Regions from separate parts of the Streptomyces sp. NPDC014727 genome, predicted to be linked through region 2. Evidence: predicted binding sites of a transcription regulator. Region 2 holds the regulator's gene; the other holds the start of a gene.

Region 1 (10,958 bases), on a different contig from region 2:
ATTCGTTCGCTTCCGATGTGCAGATGCTGGCTTTTCATTCGTTCAAGGGAGGGGCGGGGCGCACCGTTCACGCGGTTGCGCTCGCCGACGAACTGGCCAGCCGCGGACGTCGGGTCATGCTCGTGGACGGGGATCTGGAAGCCCCCGGCATCACCTGGATGTACCAGGCGCAAGGCGGAGCATGCGACATCGCCTACGAGGACGTGCTGGCGCTGCTGCACGGTACGCCGCAAGGCGGTCAACAGGAGGCGATCGTCATTGCCGCCCCCTACTTGGCGAATCAGGAGGTGGCGCGCCATCGCGAAGGAGGCGCCCTTGTCGTCCTGCCGGCGAGCAGAAGGCTCCGGCTGGGCCCGCCACGCATTGAACCCGCTCACCTGATTACGAAGGACCGTCCTGCGTACTTTCTGACCGAGTCGCTGGCTGAACTTGCGGCAGCGGCAGGTCTGGACACCGTTCTCATCGACCTGCGCGCCGGTGCCTCGGAACTGTCCGCACCCGTATTGCTGGACCCACGGATACAGCGCGTATTCGTCACGACGCTGAGTAGTCAGTCCCTGGAGGGGACGGAACAGCTCATCTGCCAGCTCGGGAACAAGGCTCCTTCTCTGGAGGGGACGGATCCGGCCCCGGCAGCCGTCGTGACCCAGTACCGGCTCGACGCCCACACGGCGGAGGCAGAGCAGGCCAAGGCGCGCCTGACGGCGTCGCTGGAATGCTTCACCGCCAGATATCAGGAGCAGTCTCAAGGCCTGGACGGCGGTGACGTCGACGAACCCGACACCGGTGGTGTCGACGCACTCGTCCGGGCGGAGCCGCTCCTCAGCCCGTTCCGTGAGGAGCTGCTCGCACTGCCTCGGAGCTGGGACGACGTGATCGATGTCGTACGGCGATGCGGTGTGGGCGAACTTGTGGGGAAGCTGGTTCCGGAACTTCCGGTGCCCCCTCCAGACGGAGGGCTCCCTCCGGAGGGAGAAGGCAGCCTGGAACAGCGCAGGGGGGCGTTGCACGAGAGAGCACGCTCCCTGGTCTTTGCGGAGCGGAGCGGTCTCGACAGCGGTCTCGGGTTCCTGTCGACGGAGCCTCTTCGCAGGCTGGTGGGCGACCACCGCACGAGTTTGCCGGTGACAGTCGTCGTCGGAGCGAAGGGTGCGGGGAAGACCTTCACCTATGCACGGCTGTGTGCGGCGGGTCGATGGGCCGCCTTCGCCGAACACGCACAAGAATCGGTCCAGGCCGACGCGCCGGTGGTACCGGTACTCGACCCCGGAAACATGGACCAGTACGGCTCCGGCGCCTCGTCCGAAGGCCCGCAGACACTGCGGGACCGTTCGGCCGGGGGGCAGGGCGCACGTCCGGACGACATCCGCTCGCTTCTGCAGGACGCGCTGGACAGCGAGCGCTGCGAGGACCAGCGCTTCTGGCGTTCGACCTGGCTGCGATGCATGGCCGTGGCGGCTGACGGCCCCGGGGCACTGGAAGCGGATGTGGAGGAAGTGCTGCTGCGGCGCAATCTCTCGAATCCCGTCCTCTTCGTGTTCGACGGGCTGGAAGACTTCTTCCAGGACCTCGAAACCGACGCACAGGCCAAGCGTATGGCGCTGCGCACGTTGTTCACGGATGTGCCGGACTGGTTCCGCATGATGCGCAGTCGGCGACTCGGGTTGGTGATCTTCGCCCGCAAGGATCTGGTCCGGCACTCCCTGCGCCAGAACGTCGGCCAGTTCCTCGATCGGTACGACCCCTACGAACTGCGCTGGGACGCGCACGAAGCCTTGCGTCTGGCTCTTTGGGTGGCCACCACGGCCGAGGCGGTACCACCCGGCGAGGGGGAACTCGCCATGATGGCACCGGATGCGGTGGTGCAGGCCCTGGTTCCGGTCTGGGGTGCGAAGCTCGGCCGAGACAATTCACGGGAGGCGTGGACCGAGCGGTGGGTCCCTGCCGCTCTGGCCGACTTCAACGAGCAAGTACAGGCCCGTGACGTCGTTCGCTTCCTCCGGGATGCGGCAGAGCTGTCCATGAACGACGAGGACTGGCAGGACCGGTTGCTCAGCCCGTCCGCGCTGCGCTCATCTCTGGTGCGTTGCAGTGCCGAGAAGCTGAAGGAGCTGCAACAGGAGAATCCGAGCCTCGGGAATTTGCTGCGGTCGGTCGGCTCCAGGGCCGACGAGGTGGTGATGCCCTTCGAGGCGGAGGCCGTGGGCCTCGACGCCAACGGCATCGTGGCGCTGGAGGAGGCCGGAGCCCTGGCCCGGGACAATGACGGGCGATACCGCCTTCCGGAGATCTACCGGCACGCCCTCGGCTTCCGGACCAGGGGGCGGGCCCGGGTGGTGCGGAGCTGAGTCGGGGGTGGCGGCGCGGACGGGCACTGCCACGGGCTGCTATCCCGTCCGGCCGCTGCCCTGTCCGGCCCCGCCTCCGGGGCACCCGCCCCCCGTCCGGTCGCCGGGCCCTGCCCGATATCGTTGACGGCCCGGGGCATTAGTCCCGCAGCGCGACCAGCTGGTCCAGGAACCACTGCTGCGGCGGCAGCGCCACCGCCGCCGCGGCCAGCCGCTCCGTGCGCGCGGCCCGTTCGTCGTCCGCCATCGTCAGTGCCTCGTGCAGCGCGGCCGCCGTCGCGGACACGTCGTACGGGTTCACCACGACCGCGTCGCTGCCCAGCTCCTCGTACGCCCCCGCCTCCCGCGACAGCACCAGCGCGCAGCCGTGGTCGGAGACGACCGGGACCTCCTTGGCGACCAGGTTCATGCCGTCGCGGATCGGGTTGACGAGCGCCACGTCGGCCAGCCGGTACGCGGCGAGCGAGCGGGCGAAGTCGTCCTTGACGTGGAGCACGACCGGGGTCCAGCCCGCGGTGCCGTACACGGCGTTGATCTCGTCGGCGACCCGCTGCACCTCGGCCGTGTAGTCGCGGTACACCGCCAGGTCCTGCCGCGAGGGGTAGGCGAAGGCGACATGGACGACGCGCTCGCGCCATTCGGGCCGCTCTTCGAGGAGCGCGCGGTAGGCGAACAGGCCGCGCACGATGTTCTTGGACAGCTCCGTTCGGTCCACTCGTACGATCGTCCTCCGCCCGGGGCCGACCTGCTCCCGCAGCGCCGCCATCCGCTCGTCCACATCCGCCTCGTGCGCGCGCCGGCGCAGGAAGTCCGCGTCCGCGCCCAGCCCGTGCACCCCGACCCTGGTGCGGCCGGTGCCGCCCAGGATCTCCGTGCAGCAGCCGATGAACGCGTCCGCCCAGCGCCGGGTCAGGAAGGCCGCCCGGTCCGCGCCCAGGATGCCGTGCAGCAACTGCTCGGCGATGTCGTCGGGGAGCAGGCGGAAGTAGTCGGCGGGCGCCCACGGGGTGTGCGAGAAGTGGCCGATCCGCAGGTCGGGGCGGAGCTCACGGAGCATGCCGGGCACCAGCGCCAGGTGGTAGTCCTGCACCAGCACGGCCGCGCCCGGACCCGCCTCCTCGGCGAGTGCCACGGCGAAGGCCCGGTTGTAGGTCTCGAACGATGCCCACTGACGCCGGAACTCTGCGTCGAAGACCGGCTCCAGCGGGGTCTGGTACAGCATGTGATGGACGAACCAGAGCACCGAGTTCGCGATGCCGTTGTACGCGTCCGCGTGCACGGCGGCGTCGATGTCGAGCATGCGGACGCCCTGCTCACCGACCCCGCGCCGGATCGCCTCCCGGTCCCCGTCACTGAGCGCGGCGCACACCCACAGCTTGTCCTTCACGGCGCTCAGCCCGGATACGAGCCCGCCGCCGCCCCGCTTCGCGTCGAGCGATCCGTCCGTGCTCAGGGTGTACGACACCGGGCCGCGGTTGGACGCGACGAGAACCTGCTCGGAGGGCTCGGCGGGCGGCTGATCCCAAGGCGCGGCAGCAGGCTCGGCAGGGAGCCGGGCGGAGGGCAGGGCGGCGGACTGGGCTTCGTGCTCGGAGACCATGTTGCGGAATCTAGCCCGATCACGAACCACCCAAACGTGCGAAGTCAGGCGACGTCAGGCCGCGCGGCGTGAAACGTACTCCTCGATCTCGCGCATCGGCGGGCGCTCCTCGGTGTCCACCGGATGGGTGCGCGGTACGAAGCCGTCCTCGCCGCGCTCGAACTGGGTGAGCGAAGGCCGCACCAAGTGGCCGCGGGACAGCCGGAGCTGGGCGGTCCGGTAGATCGCCGCCGCCATCCGGCCGAGCGCCTGCCCGTCCTGGTGGCGGTGTTTGCGGACCCCCACGTCCACCTGGGCCAGCGCGTCCAGGCCCACGGTGTGCAGCGCGTCGACCAGGAGGCCCAGTTCCACCCCGTAACCGACGGGGAAGGGCAGCTGTTCGAGGAGCGAGCGGCGCGCCGCGTACTCGCCGCCCAGCGGCTGGACGAAGCCGGCCAGCTGCGGCCAGTGCAGATTGAGCAGCGGACGGGCCACCAGCTCGGTGACCCGTCCGCCCTGGCCCGCCGTGTCGCCGAGCGGGCGGTCGTACATCGCCTTGACGAACCGCACGTCCGGGTCGGTCAGCAGCGGCCCGACGATGCCGGAGACGAAGTCGGCCGAGAATTCCTTCAGATCGGCGTCGACGAAACAGACGATGTCGCCGCCGGTCACCAGGAGCGACCGCCACAGCACTTCGCCCTTGCCGGGCACGGCCGGTATCCGCGGGAGTATGTCGTCGCGGTGCACCACCCGCGCACCGGCCTCCCGGGCCACCTTCGCCGTGGCGTCCGTGGAACCGGAATCGATCACCACGAGCTCGTCGACCAGCCGGACCTTCTCCATCAGCTCGCGCCGGATCGCCGTGACTATCTCGCCGACCGTCGCTTCCTCGTTCAGCGCGGGCAGCACGACGCTCACGCTTCCGCGACGCGGGTCCCGGGCCTTGGCGGCCAGGAGCCGGTCCAGCGGGCGGTCGGCGGCCGACCAGGAACGCCTGGCCAGCCAGCTTTCGACCTCTTCCAGCACGGTCGATACTCCCTGTATGTGATCCATCTCGCGGTTCGGACGACTATCTCAACTGTCCGCTGCTTCGGTTACAGTCTTGAACAACGCGGATGGCCGTCGCATGTCGGGGTCGGTCCGCCAATAAATGCCTGGATCAGAGATCCAGTGCCACAGCGCTCATCCAGAGGGACTGAGGGAACGGCCCGTTGAAGTCCCGGCAACCCTCCTGCCGACCGCGAGGTCAGGTGGGGAAGGTGCCAATTCCGTCTCGTGGCGAAACGCGCCGCGAGGAAGATGAGGAGAAAGGGCCTCGCCTCCATGGCTGCGCAGACCGTTGCAGTAAGCACCAATTCTTCCACCGACGCCGTCGACCTCGGCCCCGCCGCGGCGCTTTCCTGCCGCGAGTGCGGCGAGCGTTTCGAACTCGGCCCCCTTTTCGCCTGCGCGTCCTGTTTCGGGCCGCTGGAAGTGGCGTACGACCTGCCGAGCGGCTCTCCCGACGAGCTGAAGAAGCGCATCGAGGCCGGGCCCGACAACATCTGGCGCTACGCGCCGCTGCTGCCGGTCCCCGCCGATGTCGCGGACAAGCCCAACATCAACCCCGGCTTCACCAAGCTGGTCAAGGCCGACAACCTCGCCCGCGAGCTGGGCGTCACCGGAGGCCTGTACGTCAAGGACGACTCCGGCAACCCGACGCACTCCTTCAAGGACCGCGTCGTCGCCATCGCCGTCGAGGCCGCCCGCGCCTTCGGTTTCACCACCCTCTCCTGCTCCTCCACCGGCAACCTCGCCGGTGCGGTGGGTGCCGCCGCCGCCCGCGCCGGCTTCCGCTCCTGCGTGTTCATCCCGCACGACCTGGAGCAGGGCAAGGTCGTCATGGCCGCGGTGTACGGCGGCGAACTGGTCGGCATCGAGGGCAACTACGACGACGTCAACCGCTTCTGCTCGGAGCTCATCGGCGACCCGCTCGGCGAGGGCTGGGGCTTCGTCAACGTCAATCTGCGCCCGTACTACGGCGAGGGCTCCAAGACCCTGGCGTACGAGATCTGCGAGCAGCTCGGCTGGCGGCTGCCCGACCAGATCGTCATCCCGATCGCGTCCGGCTCGCAGCTCACGAAGATCGACAAGGGTCTGCAGGAGCTGATCAGGCTCGGACTCGTCGAGGACAAGCCGTACAAGATCTTCGGCGCCCAGGCCGAGGGCTGCTCCCCGGTCTCCACCGCCTTCAAGGCCGGTCACGACGTCGTGCGGCCCCAGAAGCCGAACACCATCGCCAAGTCCCTGGCGATCGGCAACCCGGCCGACGGCCCGTACGTCCTGGACATCGCCCGCCGCACCGGCGGCGCGGTCGAGGACGTCGACGACGAGCAGGTCGTCGACGCGATCAAGCTGCTGGCGCGCACCGAGGGCATCTTCGCGGAGACGGCCGGCGGGGTGACGGTCGGCGTGACGAAGAAGCTGATCGAGGCCGGTCTGCTCGACCCGGCGCTGACCACCGTCGTCCTCAACACGGGGGACGGCCTCAAGACCCTGGACGCGGTGGCCGCCACCTCGCAGGCGACCGCGACGATCCGGCCGAGCCTGGACGCGTTCCGCGCCGCCGGCCTCGCCACCAGCTGACCACCCGAGACCGAAGGAAGGCACCCGCCATGAGCGTCAAGGTCCGTATCCCCACCATCCTCCGCACCTACACGGGCGGCCAGGCCGAGGTCCCGGCCGAGGGCTCGACCCTCTCCCAGGTCATCGCGTCCCTGGAGCAGAACCACCCGGGCATCGCCGCCCGCGTCCTGGACGACCAGGGCAAGCTGCGCCGCTTCGTGAACGTGTACGTCAACGACGACGACGTGCGCTTCGAGGGCGGTCTGGAGACGGCGACGCCGGACGGCGCCGGAATCTCGATCATCCCGGCCGTCGCGGGCGGCTGCTGATCCTGCGTCCGACTGCACAGTGTTATGGGAATTGCCCCCTCTGCGAGAGAAGCGGAGGGGGCAATTCTGCATGGTTGAGCGCGGTACAGTGTGGGAAGTCCCCCCAGCTGCCCGTGCCACCCGCATATGAGAATGCGCCTGGTCGCGACAAGATGCAGCCAAAGTGCCGGATCTCCTTGCGCCATAAGTCACGTTTGCCCGGCCCGACTTGCCCGGGAATCCCATGAATTCCGCATATTCGGGCGTTCGGCGCTGCCCAGAATTCTCGTCCGATTGACCTGTTGCAGAGGGCAGTTGGGCAGATACATTCGGCCGCGGTCGACGCGTTCCGGCGCACGCACCCTCTCCTGTCGGAGGGTGAGTTCTGACCCGGGTCCGCGAAGTGCGGTCCTGCGCAAGGGCCAGTAATAGGGGAGTTAGGCATGGCTCAGGGCACCGTCAAGTGGTTCAACGCGGAGAAGGGGTACGGCTTCATCGCGGTCGACGGTGGTGCGGATGTTTTCGTCCACTACAGCGCGATCCAGATGGACGGGTACCGCACCCTTGAAGAGGGTCAGCGAGTTGAGTTCGAGATCTCGCAGGGTCAGAAGGGGCCGCAGGCGGACATGGTCAAGCTCGCCGTCGGCTGAGCTCGACGCGTTCGGCCAACGACACCACTCACTCACGCACGGAGGGCCCGTACCCCTGGGGGTACGGGCCCTCCGCGCGTCCGCGTCCGGGCCCGCCGTGCGGAGTCGTCCTTGTCCACATCCGGAGGAGGACGCTTGCGCCCTCCCGCTCGCCCGACCGCCACTCCTCAGCGAGCCTTCTTCGAAGGCGCTTGCACTCAAGGGGGTCGAGTGCTAATCATTGGCGTTAGCACTCTCCAGGTGAGAGTGACAGAACTTGGACCGGGCCGGTGAGGCCCGCAGGTCCGGTGGGGCAAGGAACCACCGGTCACGCAGGCCGTCCGTCGCGGGCGCCACTCGGTCCGGAGCAATCCACCCCTGTCCGGGAGGACCACTTCACATGGCCAAGATCATCGCGTTCGACGAGGAGGCCCGGCGCGGTCTCGAGCGCGGCATGAACCAGCTCGCCGACGCCGTCAAGGTCACCCTTGGCCCCAAGGGTCGCAACGTCGTCCTTGAGAAGAAGTGGGGCGCCCCCACGATCACCAACGATGGTGTTTCCATCGCCAAGGAGATCGAGCTGGAGGACCCGTACGAGAAGATCGGTGCGGAGCTGGTCAAGGAGGTCGCCAAGAAGACGGACGACGTCGCCGGCGACGGTACGACCACCGCCACCGTTCTCGCCCAGGCTCTCGTCCGCGAGGGCCTGCGCAACGTCGCCGCGGGTGCCAACCCGATGGCCCTCAAGCGGGGTATCGAGAAGGCCGTCGAGGCCGTCTCCGCCGCCCTCCTGGAGCAGGCCAAGGACGTGGAGACCAAGGAGCAGATCGCTTCGACCGCCTCCATCTCCGCCGCCGACACCCAGATCGGCGAGCTCATCGCCGAGGCCATGGACAAGGTCGGCAAGGAAGGCGTCATCACTGTCGAGGAGTCCCAGACCTTCGGTCTGGAGCTTGAGCTCACCGAGGGTATGCGCTTCGACAAGGGCTACATCTCGGCGTACTTCGCCACCGACATGGAGCGCATGGAGTCGTCCCTCGACGACCCGTACATCCTGATCGTGAACTCCAAGGTCAGCAACGTGAAGGACCTCCTTCCGCTGCTGGAGAAGGTCATGCAGTCCGGCAAGCCGCTGCTGATCATCGCCGAGGACGTCGAGGGCGAGGCCCTGTCGACCCTGGTCGTCAACAAGATCCGTGGCACCTTCAAGTCCGTCGCCGTCAAGGCCCCGGGCTTCGGTGACCGCCGCAAGGCCATGCTCGGCGACATCGCCATCCTCACCGGTGGCACCGTCATCTCCGAGGAGGTCGGCCTCAAGCTGGAGAACGCCGGTCTCGACCTGCTCGGCCGCGCCCGCAAGGTCGTCATCACCAAGGACGAGACCACGATCGTCGACGGTGCCGGTGACAGCGACCAGGTCCAGGGTCGCGTCAACCAGATCCGCGCCGAGATCGAGAACTCCGACTCGGACTACGACCGCGAGAAGCTCCAGGAGCGCCTCGCGAAGCTGGCCGGCGGCGTGGCCGTCATCAAGGCCGGTGCCGCGACCGAGGTCGAGCTCAAGGAGCGCAAGCACCGCATCGAGGACGCGGTGCGCAACGCCAAGGCCGCCGTCGAGGAGGGCATCGTCGCCGGTGGTGGCGTGGCTCTGCTGCAGGCCTCGGCCGTCTTCGAGAAGCTGGACCTCTCGGGTGACGAGGCGACCGGCGCCAACGCTGTCAAGCTGGCGCTGGAGGCCCCGCTGAAGCAGATCGCCGTCAACGGTGGTCTTGAGGGCGGCGTCGTCGTCGAGAAGGTGCGCAACCTGGCCGTTGGCCACGGTCTGAACGCCGCGACCGGCGAGTACGTCGACATGATCGCCGAGGGCATTCTCGACCCGGCGAAGGTCACGCGCTCCGCCCTGCAGAACGCCGCGTCCATCGCCGCGCTGTTCCTCACCACCGAGGCCGTCATCGCCGACAAGCCGGAGAAGGCCGCCGCGGCCGCTCCGGGCGGCATGCCGGGCGGTGACATGGACTTCTGATCCTGACGGATCGGTAGTTCCGCACAGCTCTGCCGCATCGGCCCCCAGGGATTCGTCCCCGGGGGCCGATGCCGTTTCCCGTTTCCCGTTCCTCGGGCGTCGGGCGTAGGGCCGCAGCGTCGACGGAAACAACGTCTGCTTCGTCGCCCAGGACGCCACGTACATCGGCCTGCACGCGCCGCGGAACATCGGGGCCCGGCGACCGGGCCGTACGTGGCCGCCCGGCCTTGTCGCACTGCGGGGGTCCTGCGCACACGGTGCCCGCCGGAGCACCGTGAGCGCGTGACTCCGCCCTGGCGAAGCCCTACGGGAGCCGGTCGAGGAGCCAGGTGCAGAGTTCCTCCGTCACGAGGGTGTGCCCCTCGTTCCGGGACGCGAGCTCGTACTCGTCCAGCCCGCTCTCCTCCTGCGGGAGTTCGGAGATGTTCGTGTACAGCTCCTCGTCCGTGTCCAGGTCGCGGACGTCGACCGCGCTGACGGCGGGGACGAAGCAGTGCGAGCGGATGCGCACGTCGGTCTTGAACCCGAGGACGGGGCTGAGGGCGTTGAAGGCGTCCGCGAGGATGCCGAAGCCTTCCAGCGAACCACCGGGGGCGCCGTCGATCGATGGGAGACCGGACGTGCGCACCTCGTTGGTCTTCAGCGTCACCACTCGCAGCTTCGCGGCGCGTTCGTCGTCGCCCGGGGCCTGGGTGTAGAGCTTGGTGCCCGCGACCGAGAGACCCTTGCCCTCCAGGGCCAGTTCGCCGGCCCGCACATCGGTGCCGGTGCCGACGGCCACGCCGTTGGCGACACCGATCCGCCGCGGTCGTTGCGGCCATTCGCCGACGGCTGCCATCTCCGCGAGGAACGCGGCGCGTTCGTCGCTCTGGTCCGGTGTCCCGTCCCACTTCGCGAGGTGCCGCCACAGCAGCTCGCGCGCGGCCGGGCTGTTGATCTGGTCGGAGAACCGGCTGTCGAGGTCCTTGATGTAGTGCGCGAACGCCTGGAGTGCGATCGGGATCCAGGCGCCGCGGTGCGGGCTGTCGTACGAGAAGTACAGCGACGTCTCGTGGTCGACGCCCTGGCTCTCCATCTTGGCCAGGGCGTGCCGGGTGACCAGCCCGCCCATGCTGAATCCGCCGACGGTCAGCGGTGCGTCGCCCATCCGCTCCGCGATGGCGTGCTGGATGGCGGCCTGCGCGGTCCTGGAGTTGTCCAGAATCGATGCACTGCGCTCATGGAAGCCGAGAAGGATCACGTCGCGTCCTCGACGACGCAGCTCGCTGATGAGCGCGTAGTCGCCGAACTCCATGATCTCCCAGCAGAAGTCCAGGCTGCTCGGACCGGTGTTGAATCCGTCGGCGAAGATCACGGGCCGTACAAGGCCCTGGTTCCCCTCGCCGTGGTAGACCCAGGCGGTTCCGCCCGGCAGGTCCCACACGGTGTTGGGTGGCAGGGGGAGGGCGCCGTGCTTCTCGGCGTCCA
Region 2 (10,958 bases):
TTCCAGGTGGCGGCCTCGCGCCCCATCGTGGCCGAGAGCAGCAGGATCCGTCCGCCGGGCCCGTACGCGAGGGAGCCGACCGGCCCGTACGGCAGGGTCCGCGCGGGACCGCCGTCGACCGGGACGGCCCTGGCCCAGCTGCGCCGCATCGACGCCTGCCCCTGGGCGCTGATGACCAGCACGTCGCCCTCGGGCGTCCAGCCGCGGACGGAGGTCCGGGCGTCGCCCCAGTACGTGAGCCGCTCGGAGGGGCCGCCGTCGACCGGCGCGATGTGCACCTCCGGGGCCCCGTCCCGGGTGGACGTCCAGGCGACCCGGGTTCCGTCGGGAGATATCCGCGGGTTGGTGACCGGTCGGTTGTCGGCGCTGACGCGCCAGGCCCGGCCGCCGTCCAGCGGCGCCAGCCAGACATCGTCCTCGGCGGTGAAGGCGATCAAATCGCCCTGGACATGGGGGTATCGGAGGTAGGCAGGCTGCGTCACACCGATCAGCCTAGGCCGCGGGCGTGCTCCGCGGAACCGAGTTGGCCGGAGTCCGCCGGGTGGCCGCACAGCGGGCGCGATCACTTGCGCAGGGGCGTCTCGGTCACCGTGACCGTCACGGTGACCGTCGGCCGGGCGCCGCCGTTGCCGCCGCCGAGGGGCGGGTTCACGGCAACGGGCGACGGGACCGCGGTGCAGTTGCCGAGCACATCTGCCCGGAAGACGACCCTTCCGGCGGCCTTCCCGGTCAGGTCCCCACGCACACACCGCCCGTCGAGCGCCTCGGTCACCTGGCCGGCGATCGTGATGGCCTTGCCCTTGCCGGTCCTCCCGGTGCAGTCGACGTTTGCGCTCCGGCGCGCGGAGGCGGACGGCGACGCGCCCCCGATCCGGTCCCCCACGACGTCGGCCGTGCAGCTCAGCCACTGGACATCGACCCCGTTGCGCTCCAGGGCGCTGGTGCCGGTCCGGTCGGTGGTCACGGCGATGGATGCGGAGTTCAGCCCGCCCGCGGGTTCACAGGCCACGACACCTGCGACCGCCGCGCCCGCGAGTGCGGACGCGGCCAGAAAGCGACGGATACTTCCCTGACCCCATGCCCTTGATGTCCCCATACGGGCAGCTTCCCACCGTTCCCCCGCGGGGCGGTAGACGGCTTGCGGCCACACCGGGGGTGGCTCCGGCGCACGAAAGGGGGCTCGGACGGGGCGGTCTCACGACCGGCGGCGTCTCACGACCAGCGGCCGGTGCGCCCCAGCAGCAGTGCCGTTGCCGCCGTGCCGGCCGTCGAGGTGCGCAGGACGCTCGTCCCGAGCCGGCAGATCCGGGCGCCCGCCGCGGCGAAGGCCTCCAGTTCATCCGGTGAGACCCCGCCCTCGGGGCCGACGACCAGCACGATCTCGCCCTGGGTGGGGAGTTGGGCGGTGGCCAGCGGCTCGCTGTCGTACCCCCGCTCCTCGTGCAGGACGGCGGCGAAGTCCGCCGTGGCCACGAGCGCGGCAGCCTGTCTGGTCGTCAGTGCGTCCGCGACCTCGGGAAAGCGGACCCGGCGCGACTGCTTGCCCGCCTCCCGGGCGGTGTTGCGCCATTTCGCCAGGGACTTGAGGCCGCGGTCGCCCTTCCACTGCGTGATGCAGCGCGATGCCTGCCAGGGCACGATCGCGTCGACGCCGGTCTCCGTCATCGTCTCGACGGCGACCTCGCCGCGGTCGCCCTTGGGCAGGGCCTGGACGACGGTGATACGGGGTGCGGGCCGGGGCTCCTCGTGGACGGCCACCAGGTCGGTGACCACGAGCCGGTCCTTTCCCTCGGCGGCCCTGACGACGCCCTCCGTCCAACGGCCGTGGCCGTCCGTCAGCACGATGTCCTCGCCCGCGCGCAGCCGCTTCACCGACACGGCGTGGCGGCCCTCGGCCCCTTCCAGGACGAACTCGGGCCCGTCGGGAACCTGTTCGACGACGAAGACCGGTGCGGTCACTGCGTACTCCCTGTGCTCACTGCCGTCCGTGCGGCGTCCAGTTCTTCGGCGAGCAGGCCGACCAGCCGGCCGGCGGGCAGCTCGCGTGCCATCCGATGCCCCTGCCCCGCCCACAGCGCCATGCCCTGGGCGTCCCCGGCCCTGGCCGCCGCCTTGCGCAGCCCGGCGGTCAGATAGTGGACCTGCGGGTAGGCGGCCGGGGCGTACGGACCGTGCTCACGCATGAAACGGTTGACCAGGCCCCGGGCCGGGCGGCCGGAGAAAGCCCGGGTCAGGGCGGTCCGTACGAACAGCGGGTTGGTCAGTGCCTGCTTGTGCAGCAGATGCGCCCCGGACTCGGGGCAGACGAGGAAGGCCGTGCCGAGCTGCGCCGCCTCCGCGCCCGCGGCGAGCACCGCGGCGATCTGGGATCCGCGCATCAGCCCGCCCGTGGCGATGATCGGCACCTGTACCGTCTCGCGGACCTGGGCCACCAGGGAGAGCAGTCCTGTCCCGGTGCCGTCGGTCTGCGGGTCGTCCCGGTGGGTGGACTGGTGGCCGCCCGCCTCTGTGCCCTGGACGCAGACCGCGTCGGCGCCCGCCCACTGGGCGGTCTGGGCCTCCTCGGGCGTGGTGACCGTCACCACCGTGTACGTGCCGGCTCCGGCGAACGCGTCGAGGGTGTCGCGGGTCGGGCAGCCGAAGGTGAAGGAGACGGCCGGGACCGGGTCCTCCAGAAGGATGGCGAGCTTGGCCTCGTAGCCGTCGTCGCCGCCGCTGGAGTCCGGGTCGCCGAGCGGGGTCTCGTACCAGGCGGCCTCACCGGCGAGCTGGTGCCGGTACACCTCGACGGCGCTCGGGTCGGCGAGCCCCGGCTGCGGCATGAAGAGATTGACGCCGAAGGGCTGACCGGTCAGCCCGCGCAGCTGTTTGATCTCGTTGTACATGCCGTCCGCGGTCTTGTACCCGGCGGCGAGGAAACCCAGCCCGCCCGCTTCGGCGACGGCGGCGACGAGCTGCGGACAGGACGCGCCACCCGCCATCGGGGCCTGCACGATCGGATACCGGCAGAGATCGGTCAACACGGATGACATGACCGCATCGTGTCACGTCCCGCACGCCTCGGCGTGCGCGGCCTGCGGTCCACTTTGCCCTTAAACGCCGGACGGGCTCGGCGAGCGAGCCCGTCCGGCGGTCAGGAACGGTGTGCGGGAACCGTCAGCGGCCGTTGAAGGCGTCCTTCAGCCGGGAGAAGAGCCCCTGCTGTCCGGGCTGGAACTGGCCGGTGGGCCGCTCCTCGCCACGCAGCTTCGCCAGGTCCCGCAGCAGTCGCTCCTGCTCCGGGTCCAGCTTCGTCGGGGTCATCACCTCGACGTGCACGATCAGATCGCCGCGCCCGCCGCCCCGCAGATGCGTGATGCCGCGCCCGTGCAACGGGACGGACTGTCCGGACTGGGTGCCGGGCCTGATGTCGACCTCCTCCAGTCCGTCGAGCGTCTCCAGCGGCACCTTGGTGCCGAGCGCGCCCGCCGTCATGGGGATGGTGACCGTGCAGTGCAGATCGTCGCCGCGGCGCTGGAACACCGGGTGCGGCAGCTCGTGGATCTCCACGTAGAGATCGCCGGCCGGACCGCCGCCGGGGCCGACCTCGCCCTCGCCCGCGAGCTGGATGCGCGTGCCGTTGTCGACACCGGCGGGGATCTTCACGGTGAGCGTGCGCCGCGAGCGGATGCGGCCGTCGCCGGCGCACTCCGGGCAGGGGGTCGGCACGACCGTGCCGAAGCCCTGGCACTGCGGGCAGGGCCGCGAGGTCATGACCTGGCCCAGGAAGGACCGGGTGACCTGGGAGACCTCACCGCGGCCTCGGCACATGTCACAGGTCTGGGCGGAGGTGCCGGGCGCGGCGCCCTCGCCGTTGCAGGTCGCGCAGACGACGGCCGTGTCGACCTGGATGTCCTTGGTGGTGCCGAACGCGGCCTCCGCCAGATCGATCTCCAGCCGGATCATCGCGTCCTGGCCGCGCCGGGTGCGCGAACGGGGCCCGCGCTGCGACGACGCACCGAAGAACGCGTCCATGATGTCGGAGAAGTTGCCGAAGCCGCCCTGCCCGAATCCGCCCGCGCCACCGCCGCCGGAGGCGGACAGCGGGTCGCCACCGAGGTCGTAGACCTGCTTCTTCTGCGGGTCCGACAGCACCTCGTAGGCGGCGTTGATCTCCTTGAACCGCTCCTGGGTCTTCGGATCGGGGTTCACATCCGGATGCAGCTCACGGGCGAGCCGCCGGAATGCCTTCTTGATCTCGTCCTGAGATGCGTCGCGGCGCACGCCGAGTACGGCGTAGTAGTCCGTGGCCACTTACGACTCCGCCAGGATCTGTCCGACGTAACGTGCCACTGCGCGTACCGCTCCCATCGTTCCGGGGTAGTCCATGCGGGTCGGTCCGACCACGCCGAGTTTGGCGACTGCCTCGTCGCCCGAACCGTAGCCGACCGCGACGACGGACGTGGAGTTGAGCCCCTCGTGGGCGTTCTCGTGCCCGATCCGTACGGTCATGCCCGAGTCCTTGGCCTCGCCGAGCAGCTTCAGCAGCACGACCTGCTCCTCCAATGCCTCCAGCACCGGCCGGATCATCACGGGGAAGTCGTGCCCGAACCGGGTGAGGTTGGAGGTGCCGCCGATCATCAGCCGCTCCTCCGTCTCCTCGACGAGGGTTTCGAGCAGGGTGGAGAGCACGGTGGACACGGTTCCCCGGTCCTCGCTCTCGAAGGATTCCGGCAGGTCCTGCACCAGCTGCGGGACGTCCGTGAAACGGCGCCCGACGACCCGGCTGTTGAGCCGGGCCCGCAGATCGGCGAGAGAGGTCTCACCGAACGGAGCGGGGCAGTCGATCATGCGCTGTTCGACCCGGCCGGTGTCCGTGATCAGCACGAGCATCAGCCGGGCGGACGCCAGCGAGAGCAGTTCCACATGCCGCACCGTGGACCGGGTCAGCGAGGGGTACTGCACGATGGCGACCTGCCGGGTCAGCTGCGCGAGCAGCCGAACGGTGCGGCCCACGACGTCGTCGAGGTCGACCGCGCCGTCGAGGAAGTTGTGAATGGCGCGACGTTCCGGCGACGAGAGGGGCTTGACGCCCGCGAGCTTGTCGACGAAGAGCCGGTAGCCCTTGTCCGTCGGGATGCGTCCCGCGCTGGTGTGGGGCTGGGCGATGAAGCCCTCGTCCTCCAGCACCGCCATGTCGTTGCGGACGGTGGCCGGGGAGACCCCCAGCTTGTGCCGTTCGGTGAGCGCCTTGGAGCCAACAGGCTCCTCGGTGCCGACATAGTCCTGGACGATGGCGCGCAGCACTTCGAGTCTGCGTTCGCTGAGCATCGCGCACACCTCCAGCTGTGTTTCCTCGGTGGTTCTCGGGCCGTTCCTGATACTTTCCCAGGAATCCTCCTGGCACTCTGTCGATGTGAGTGCCAGCAACCCCCCGGCCAGTGTACGGCGGACGAGTGGGGGCCTAGCAAGGGCGACCGGCCACCCTGCCGCGAGACCGTGCAGGTCTTTTGCGGATAGCGTCGCGGTATGAACGCCTCTTGGGAAGAGTTCGGCTGGGAGCGACTCGGTCACGGAGTGGGCCGGCGGCGGCTTCCCGGGTGGGATGCGACGGTCGCGCTGGTGGCCGGAACGGACGGCGCGCTGCTCTACGACACCGGATCGACGCTCCGCGAGGGGGCGCAGGTGCGGGCCCAGGCACAGGCCCTGCTCGGCCGGAGGGTGACGCATATCGCACTCAGCCACCCTCATTTCGACCATGTGCTGGGTACCGCGGCCTTCTCCGGCGCCCAGGTGTACGGAGCGGTCGGCATGGCCGGGCTCCTGAAGCGCGGGGCGGACGAGCTGTGCGCCGACGCGGTGCGCCACGGGGTGCCCGAGCACGACGCGGTGGAGGCCGCCGGTGTGCTGATGGCGCCGCACCACGAGGTGTGCGACGAATGGACCCTCGATCTGGGCGGCGGCCGTCAGGTGCTGCTGGCGAACGTGGGCCCCGCCCACAGCGGTCACGATCTGGTGGCGCTCGTCCCCGGCTCCCCGACGGTGGTGCTCTGCGGCGACCTGGTCGAGGAGTCCGGCGAACCGCAGGCGGGCCGGGACGCGGTGCCGTCCCGCTGGCCGGCCGCGCTGGACCGGCTGCTGGCGCTCGGCGGCGAGGACGCGGTGTACGTCCCGGGGCACGGGGCGGTGGTGGACGCGGCGTTCGTCAGGGCCCAGCGCGACCGGCTGGCCGCGCTCTTCGGCGTGTCGTGAGATGTTGTCGTCCTATCGTCATCCGATGCGCAGCTATCAGCCGGACCTGACCCCGCCGTGGAAGAGGTCCGCCCCCGTTCCCGAGGTCCCCGCCGAGCCCGATCTGGTCGTGGAGGAGGTCTCCACCGGATTCTGCGGTGCGGTGATCCGCTGTGAGAAGACGGCCCAGGGTCCGACCGTGACCCTGGAGGACCGTTTCGGCAAGCACCGGGTGTTCCCGATGGAGCCGCGCGGCTTCCTGCTGGAGGGCCGGGTGGTCACGCTGGTGCGCCCGTCGGCCGCCGGTCCCGGGCGCCCCACACGTACGGCCTCGGGGTCGGTCGCGGTCCCCGGCGCGCGCGCCCGGGTGGCGCGGGCGGGCCGGATCTATGTGGAGGGCCGCCACGACGCGGAGCTGGTCGAGCGGGTCTGGGGCGACGACCTGCGGATCGAGGGCGTGGTCGTCGAGTACCTGGAGGGCATCGACGACCTCCCCGCCCTCGTGCGCGAGTTCTCCCCCGGCCCGGACGCCAGGCTCGGCGTCCTGGTCGACCACCTGGTCCCCGGCTCCAAGGAGTCCCGGATCGCGGACCGGGTCTCGGACGCGGACGTACTGGTGGTCGGCCACCCCTACATCGACGTGTGGGAGGCGGTGAAGCCGTCGTCCGTGGGCATTCCGGCATGGCCGGTGGTGCCGCGCGGCCAGGACTGGAAGACGGGCGTGTGCCGCTCGCTGGGCTGGCCGGAGAACACGGGGGCGGCCTGGCAGCGGATCCTTTCCACGGTGCGCTCGTACCGGGACCTGGAGCCGGCGCTGCTGGGCTCGGTGGAGCATCTGATCGACTTCGTGACGGCGCCGCCCGAGTAGCTTCTCCGGGGGCCGGGGGCCGGGGGCCGGGGGCCGGGGGGCGGAGCCCGGCCCCGTTCCCGCCCCTCAGTCCACCAGGTCCCGCACCACCGCGTCCGCCAGCAACCGCCCGCGCAGGGTGAGCACCGCCCGCCCCGCCCCGTACGGCCCGCGTTCCAGCAGCCCGTCGTCCACCGCCCGCCTCGCCGCGGCCAGCCCCGCCGGTGCCAGCAGCGACAGCGGGCAGCCGTCCACGAGCCGCAGCTCCAACAGGATGCGCTCGACCCGGCGGTCCTCCGCGGAGAGGATCTCGCGCCCGGCGCCGGGCGACCGCCCCTCGGCCAGGGCCTGCGCGTACGCCCCCGGATGCTTGACGTTCCACCAGCGCACCCCGCCGACATGGCTGTGCGCCCCGGGACCGGCGCCCCACCAGTCGGCGCCGCGCCAGTACAGCTCGTTGTGCAGGCAGCGGCCCTCGGGCGTACGGGCCCAGTTCGACACCTCGTACCAGGAGAAGCCCGCCGCGGCCATGGCCTCGTCCGCGATCAGGTACCGGTCCGCGTGGGCGTCGTCATCGGTCATCGGGATCTCGCCGCGCCGGATCCGGCGGGCCAGCTGCGTACCCTCCTCGACGATCAGCGCGTACGCCGACACATGGTCCGGCCCCGCTCCGATCGCCGCGTCCAGCGAGGCCCGCCAGTCGTCGTCGGACTCCCCGGGCGTGCCGTAGATCAGGTCGAGGTTGATGTGCTCGAAGCCCGCCTCCCGCGCCTCGGCGACACACGCCTCGGGCCGTCCCGGCGTGTGCGTACGGTCCAGGATCTTCAGCACATGCTGCCGCGCGCTCTGCATCCCGAACGAGATCCGGTTGAAGCCGCCCTCCCGCAGCTCGGACAGATACGCCGGACCGACGGACTCCGGATTGGCCTCGGTGGTGATCTCGGCATCGTCCGCCAGCCCGAACTCCTCGCGGATCGCTCCCAGCATCCGCACCAGGTCCGCGGCGGCCAGCAGGGTCGGCGTACCGCCGCCGACGAAGACCGTACGGACGGGACGCGGATCGTCGCCCAGGACCTTGCGGGCCTGGCGGACCTCGCCGATCAGATGGGCCGCGTAATTGTCGCGCGAAGCCAGGGCGCCGCCGGAGCCGCGCAGCTCGGTGGCGGTGTAGGTGTTGAAGTCGCAGTAGCCGCAGCGGGTCGCGCAGTAGGGCACATGCAGGTAGAAGCCGAGCGGCCGGTCTGCGGCGCCTTCCAGGGCATGGCGGGGCAGCGCCCCGTCGTCGGGTACGGGTTCACCATCGGGCAGTACGGAAGGCATACCGCCCATTGTCGCTCGCCGCCCGGGAACCTCCGAGCCACGCCCGTGATCACGGAACGACGGCGCCCACGGACCGCACGGCTCTCTCGGCGACCGCACTGTCCCGTCCCGCCCGTCCTTTCGTCCTTCCCCTGCTCTCCCCTCGTTCCCTCGTCCCCTCGTTCTCGTCCTCACCCCGCCTGGAGCACCAGCAGGGCCAGATCGTCATCGGGCGGCCGCTCGGCGAATTCGTGCACGGCCCGCTTGATCCGGTCCGCGATCCCGTCCGCCGACAGCCCGGCACAGTCGGCGAGTGCGAGGGCCAGGCCGTCCCCGTCGTCGAACATGAGCGGCCCGCAGCGCCGTTCCGTCACGCCGTCCGTGACGCACAGCAGGCTGTCGCCGGGTGCCAGGTCGAAGCTCTGGCTCTCGTACGCGACATCGTCGAAGATCCCGAGCAGCATCTGCGGCTCGGCGGCCGGGCGTACCTCGCCGTCGGGCCGCAGCAGCAGCGGCAGCGGGTGGCCCGCGCTGGCGAGGGTGCAATGCACGCCGCCGTCGGGCAGCGGCACGAGTTCCCCGTACAGCAGGGAGAGGAAGCGGGACTGTCCGGTGTCCGCCGTCTGCTGGCCGCCCGCCGCGGCCACCATGAGCGCGGCCGCCTCGGCGGCCTCCATCGCATCGTCGAGGAGCAGCCGGTTGAGCCGGTCGAGCACCTCGCCGACGCCGAACCCCTCGCGGGCCAGCAGCCGGAGCCAGGGCCGGGCGAGGCCGGTGACGACGGCGGCTTCCGGGCCGCTGCCCTGGACGTCGCCGAGGACGAAGCACCAGCGGTCGCCGGGGCACGGGAAGATGTCGTAGAAGTCGCCGCCGACGACCCCGTCGTCGCTGGGTTCGTAGACCAGGGAGCTGGTGACGCCCGGTATGTCGGCGACCTTGCCGGGCAGCAGCGCCCGTTGCAGGATGCGGCTGATGGTGGCCTGCCGGGTGTAGGCGCGGGCGGCGCCCACGGCGAGGCCGACGCGGCGTACGAAGTCCTCGATCAGGGCGGTCACTTCGTCGGGGACACGTGCCAGCCCCTCCCGGCCCAGGAGCACGGCGCCGAGTGTCCGGCCGCCCGAGGTGATCCGGTAGGCGAGGGCGGACCCGGCGGCATGTCCGTCGGATTGACCGCCGTCCTCCTCGCCACCCGGCCAGGGCATGGAGACGGGTCCGGTGCCCACCCGTTCGGGCAGCCGGATCGGGTCCTGTTCCAGCGCCGTGCGCAGCGGCCCGGTCTCGGCCTCGTCCCGGTGCCAGACACTGGCGAGCCGGGGGACGGCCGAGGGACCGCCGTTCTCGGGCTCCAGCCAGACCGCGCACCAGTCGGCGAGTCTGGGCACGAGTAACTGTCCGGCCAGCGCCGCCACGATGTCCTCGTCGAGCTGGCCGGCGAGCAGGTCCGAGGCCTCGGCCAGGAACGACAGCGCGCCGCGGCCGGCCCAGTCCGCGTCGTCGCGCAGCGCCCGCCGGGCGGTGGGGGCGAGCAGCTCGGCGGCGCGCAGCCCCTGCTGGAAGCCCGGGTCGGTGGACGATCCGGGGAACGGGTTCCAGTCGTCGACGGGGAGGCGCGCCCAGACGGTCTTGAGGCCGGTGCGGTAGGTGATGCCCCAGCGCTCGGCGAGGGTGCCGACGAGCTGGAGCCCGCGACCGTATTCGGCGGGCCCGTCAACGACGGTGAGGACCCCGTCCTGCGTCACGCCCGTCGTGCCGCCGTCGTCCTCCTTGCGTTCGCTGCGCACGGCACGGGCCGGGTGGTGGTCGGAGACCTCCAGTACCAGGGCCGCCGCCTCGTCCTCGGTGGTCTCCTCCAGCCGGCAGAGCAGCTCGACGTTGGTCCCGGCGTGCACGACCGCATTGGTGACGAGTTCGCTGACGACGACCTCCGCGTCATCGGCCAGGCGCTCGCTGAAACCCACGGCCGCCGGCAGTCCGAGTCCGGTCCACTCGGTGAGAGCGGCCCGCACGAAGCGGCGGCCGGCGGAGGGTGCGAGGAGGTTTCCGGGCAGGGACGTGCGGGCGACCGGTCGTGCGTCCGCATGGTCGGCGGTGGTACCGGGACGCTGAACTATGTCCCGCTGCAAGGGAATGGGCCCCACGGTGCGGCTCCTGACCTGTTCTCGCTCTGTCTGTTCTCGTTCTGTCTGTTTCTCGCTGGGCGCCGCTGACGACACCGACAGAGTGACAGATGGACCATGCCCACAAGCGACGAGTTGCCGAAGTGAGCAGAGAAAGTGAGCGAGGAGGAACCGAGGCAGCCGCACCGTGCGACCGGTCCGCGAGGACCCGTGCACCTAGGCCTCGCGGGACCCCACGTACATGTCGTCGATGAGGTCCTTGTACTCACGCTCCACGACCGGCCGCTTCAGCTTCAGACTGGGCGTCAGTTCGCCGTGCTCGATGTCGAGATCGCGGGGCAGCAGCCGGAACTTCTTGATGGTCTGCCAGCGCTGCAGCCCCTCGTTGAGCCGCCTCACGTAGCCCCCGATCAGCTCGACGACCTGTGCGGAGGCCACCACTTCGGCGTACGGTTTCCCGCCCAGGCCGTTCTCGGCGGCCCAGC

The links. Region 2 encodes HrcA, which represses chaperone genes, less so after heat shock. Its sites were predicted from a motif close to TTNGCACTCNGNNNNNCNGAGTGCNAA; they were not measured.
Region 1: groL (chaperonin GroEL) is a predicted target of HrcA. The motif match lies at 7,680-7,706, and genes of this name have one in related genera.

Annotation. Positions count from the first base shown of each region.
Region 1 covers NZ_JBIBYR010000029.1:46,726-57,683, forward strand. The annotation lists gene ACF1B9_RS31495 (KGGVGR-motif variant AAA ATPase) at 1-2,348, shown strand, start outside; gene ACF1B9_RS31500 (trehalose-6-phosphate synthase) at 2,488-3,948, opposite strand; gene ACF1B9_RS31505 (glucosyl-3-phosphoglycerate synthase) at 4,003-4,953, opposite strand; SAM riboswitch class I at 5,107-5,233, shown strand; gene thrC (threonine synthase) at 5,251-6,552, shown strand; gene ACF1B9_RS31515 (MoaD/ThiS family protein) at 6,582-6,860, shown strand; gene ACF1B9_RS31520 (cold-shock protein) at 7,283-7,489, shown strand; gene groL (chaperonin GroEL) at 7,869-9,491, shown strand; gene ACF1B9_RS31530 (hypothetical protein) at 9,796-10,958, opposite strand, start outside.
Region 2 covers NZ_JBIBYR010000005.1:342,365-353,322, reverse strand. The annotation lists gene ACF1B9_RS11780 (S41 family peptidase) at 1-482, opposite strand, end outside; gene ACF1B9_RS11775 (hypothetical protein) at 563-1,096, opposite strand; gene ACF1B9_RS11770 (16S rRNA (uracil(1498)-N(3))-methyltransferase) at 1,213-1,959, opposite strand; gene ACF1B9_RS11765 (nitronate monooxygenase) at 1,956-3,032, opposite strand; gene dnaJ (molecular chaperone DnaJ) at 3,157-4,293, opposite strand; gene hrcA (heat-inducible transcriptional repressor HrcA) at 4,294-5,310, opposite strand; gene ACF1B9_RS11750 (MBL fold metallo-hydrolase) at 5,509-6,231, shown strand; gene ACF1B9_RS11745 (DUF3097 domain-containing protein) at 6,257-7,078, shown strand; gene hemW (radical SAM family heme chaperone HemW) at 7,145-8,377, opposite strand; gene ACF1B9_RS11735 (SpoIIE family protein phosphatase) at 8,548-10,479, opposite strand; gene ACF1B9_RS11730 (AMP-dependent synthetase/ligase) at 10,690-10,958, opposite strand, start outside.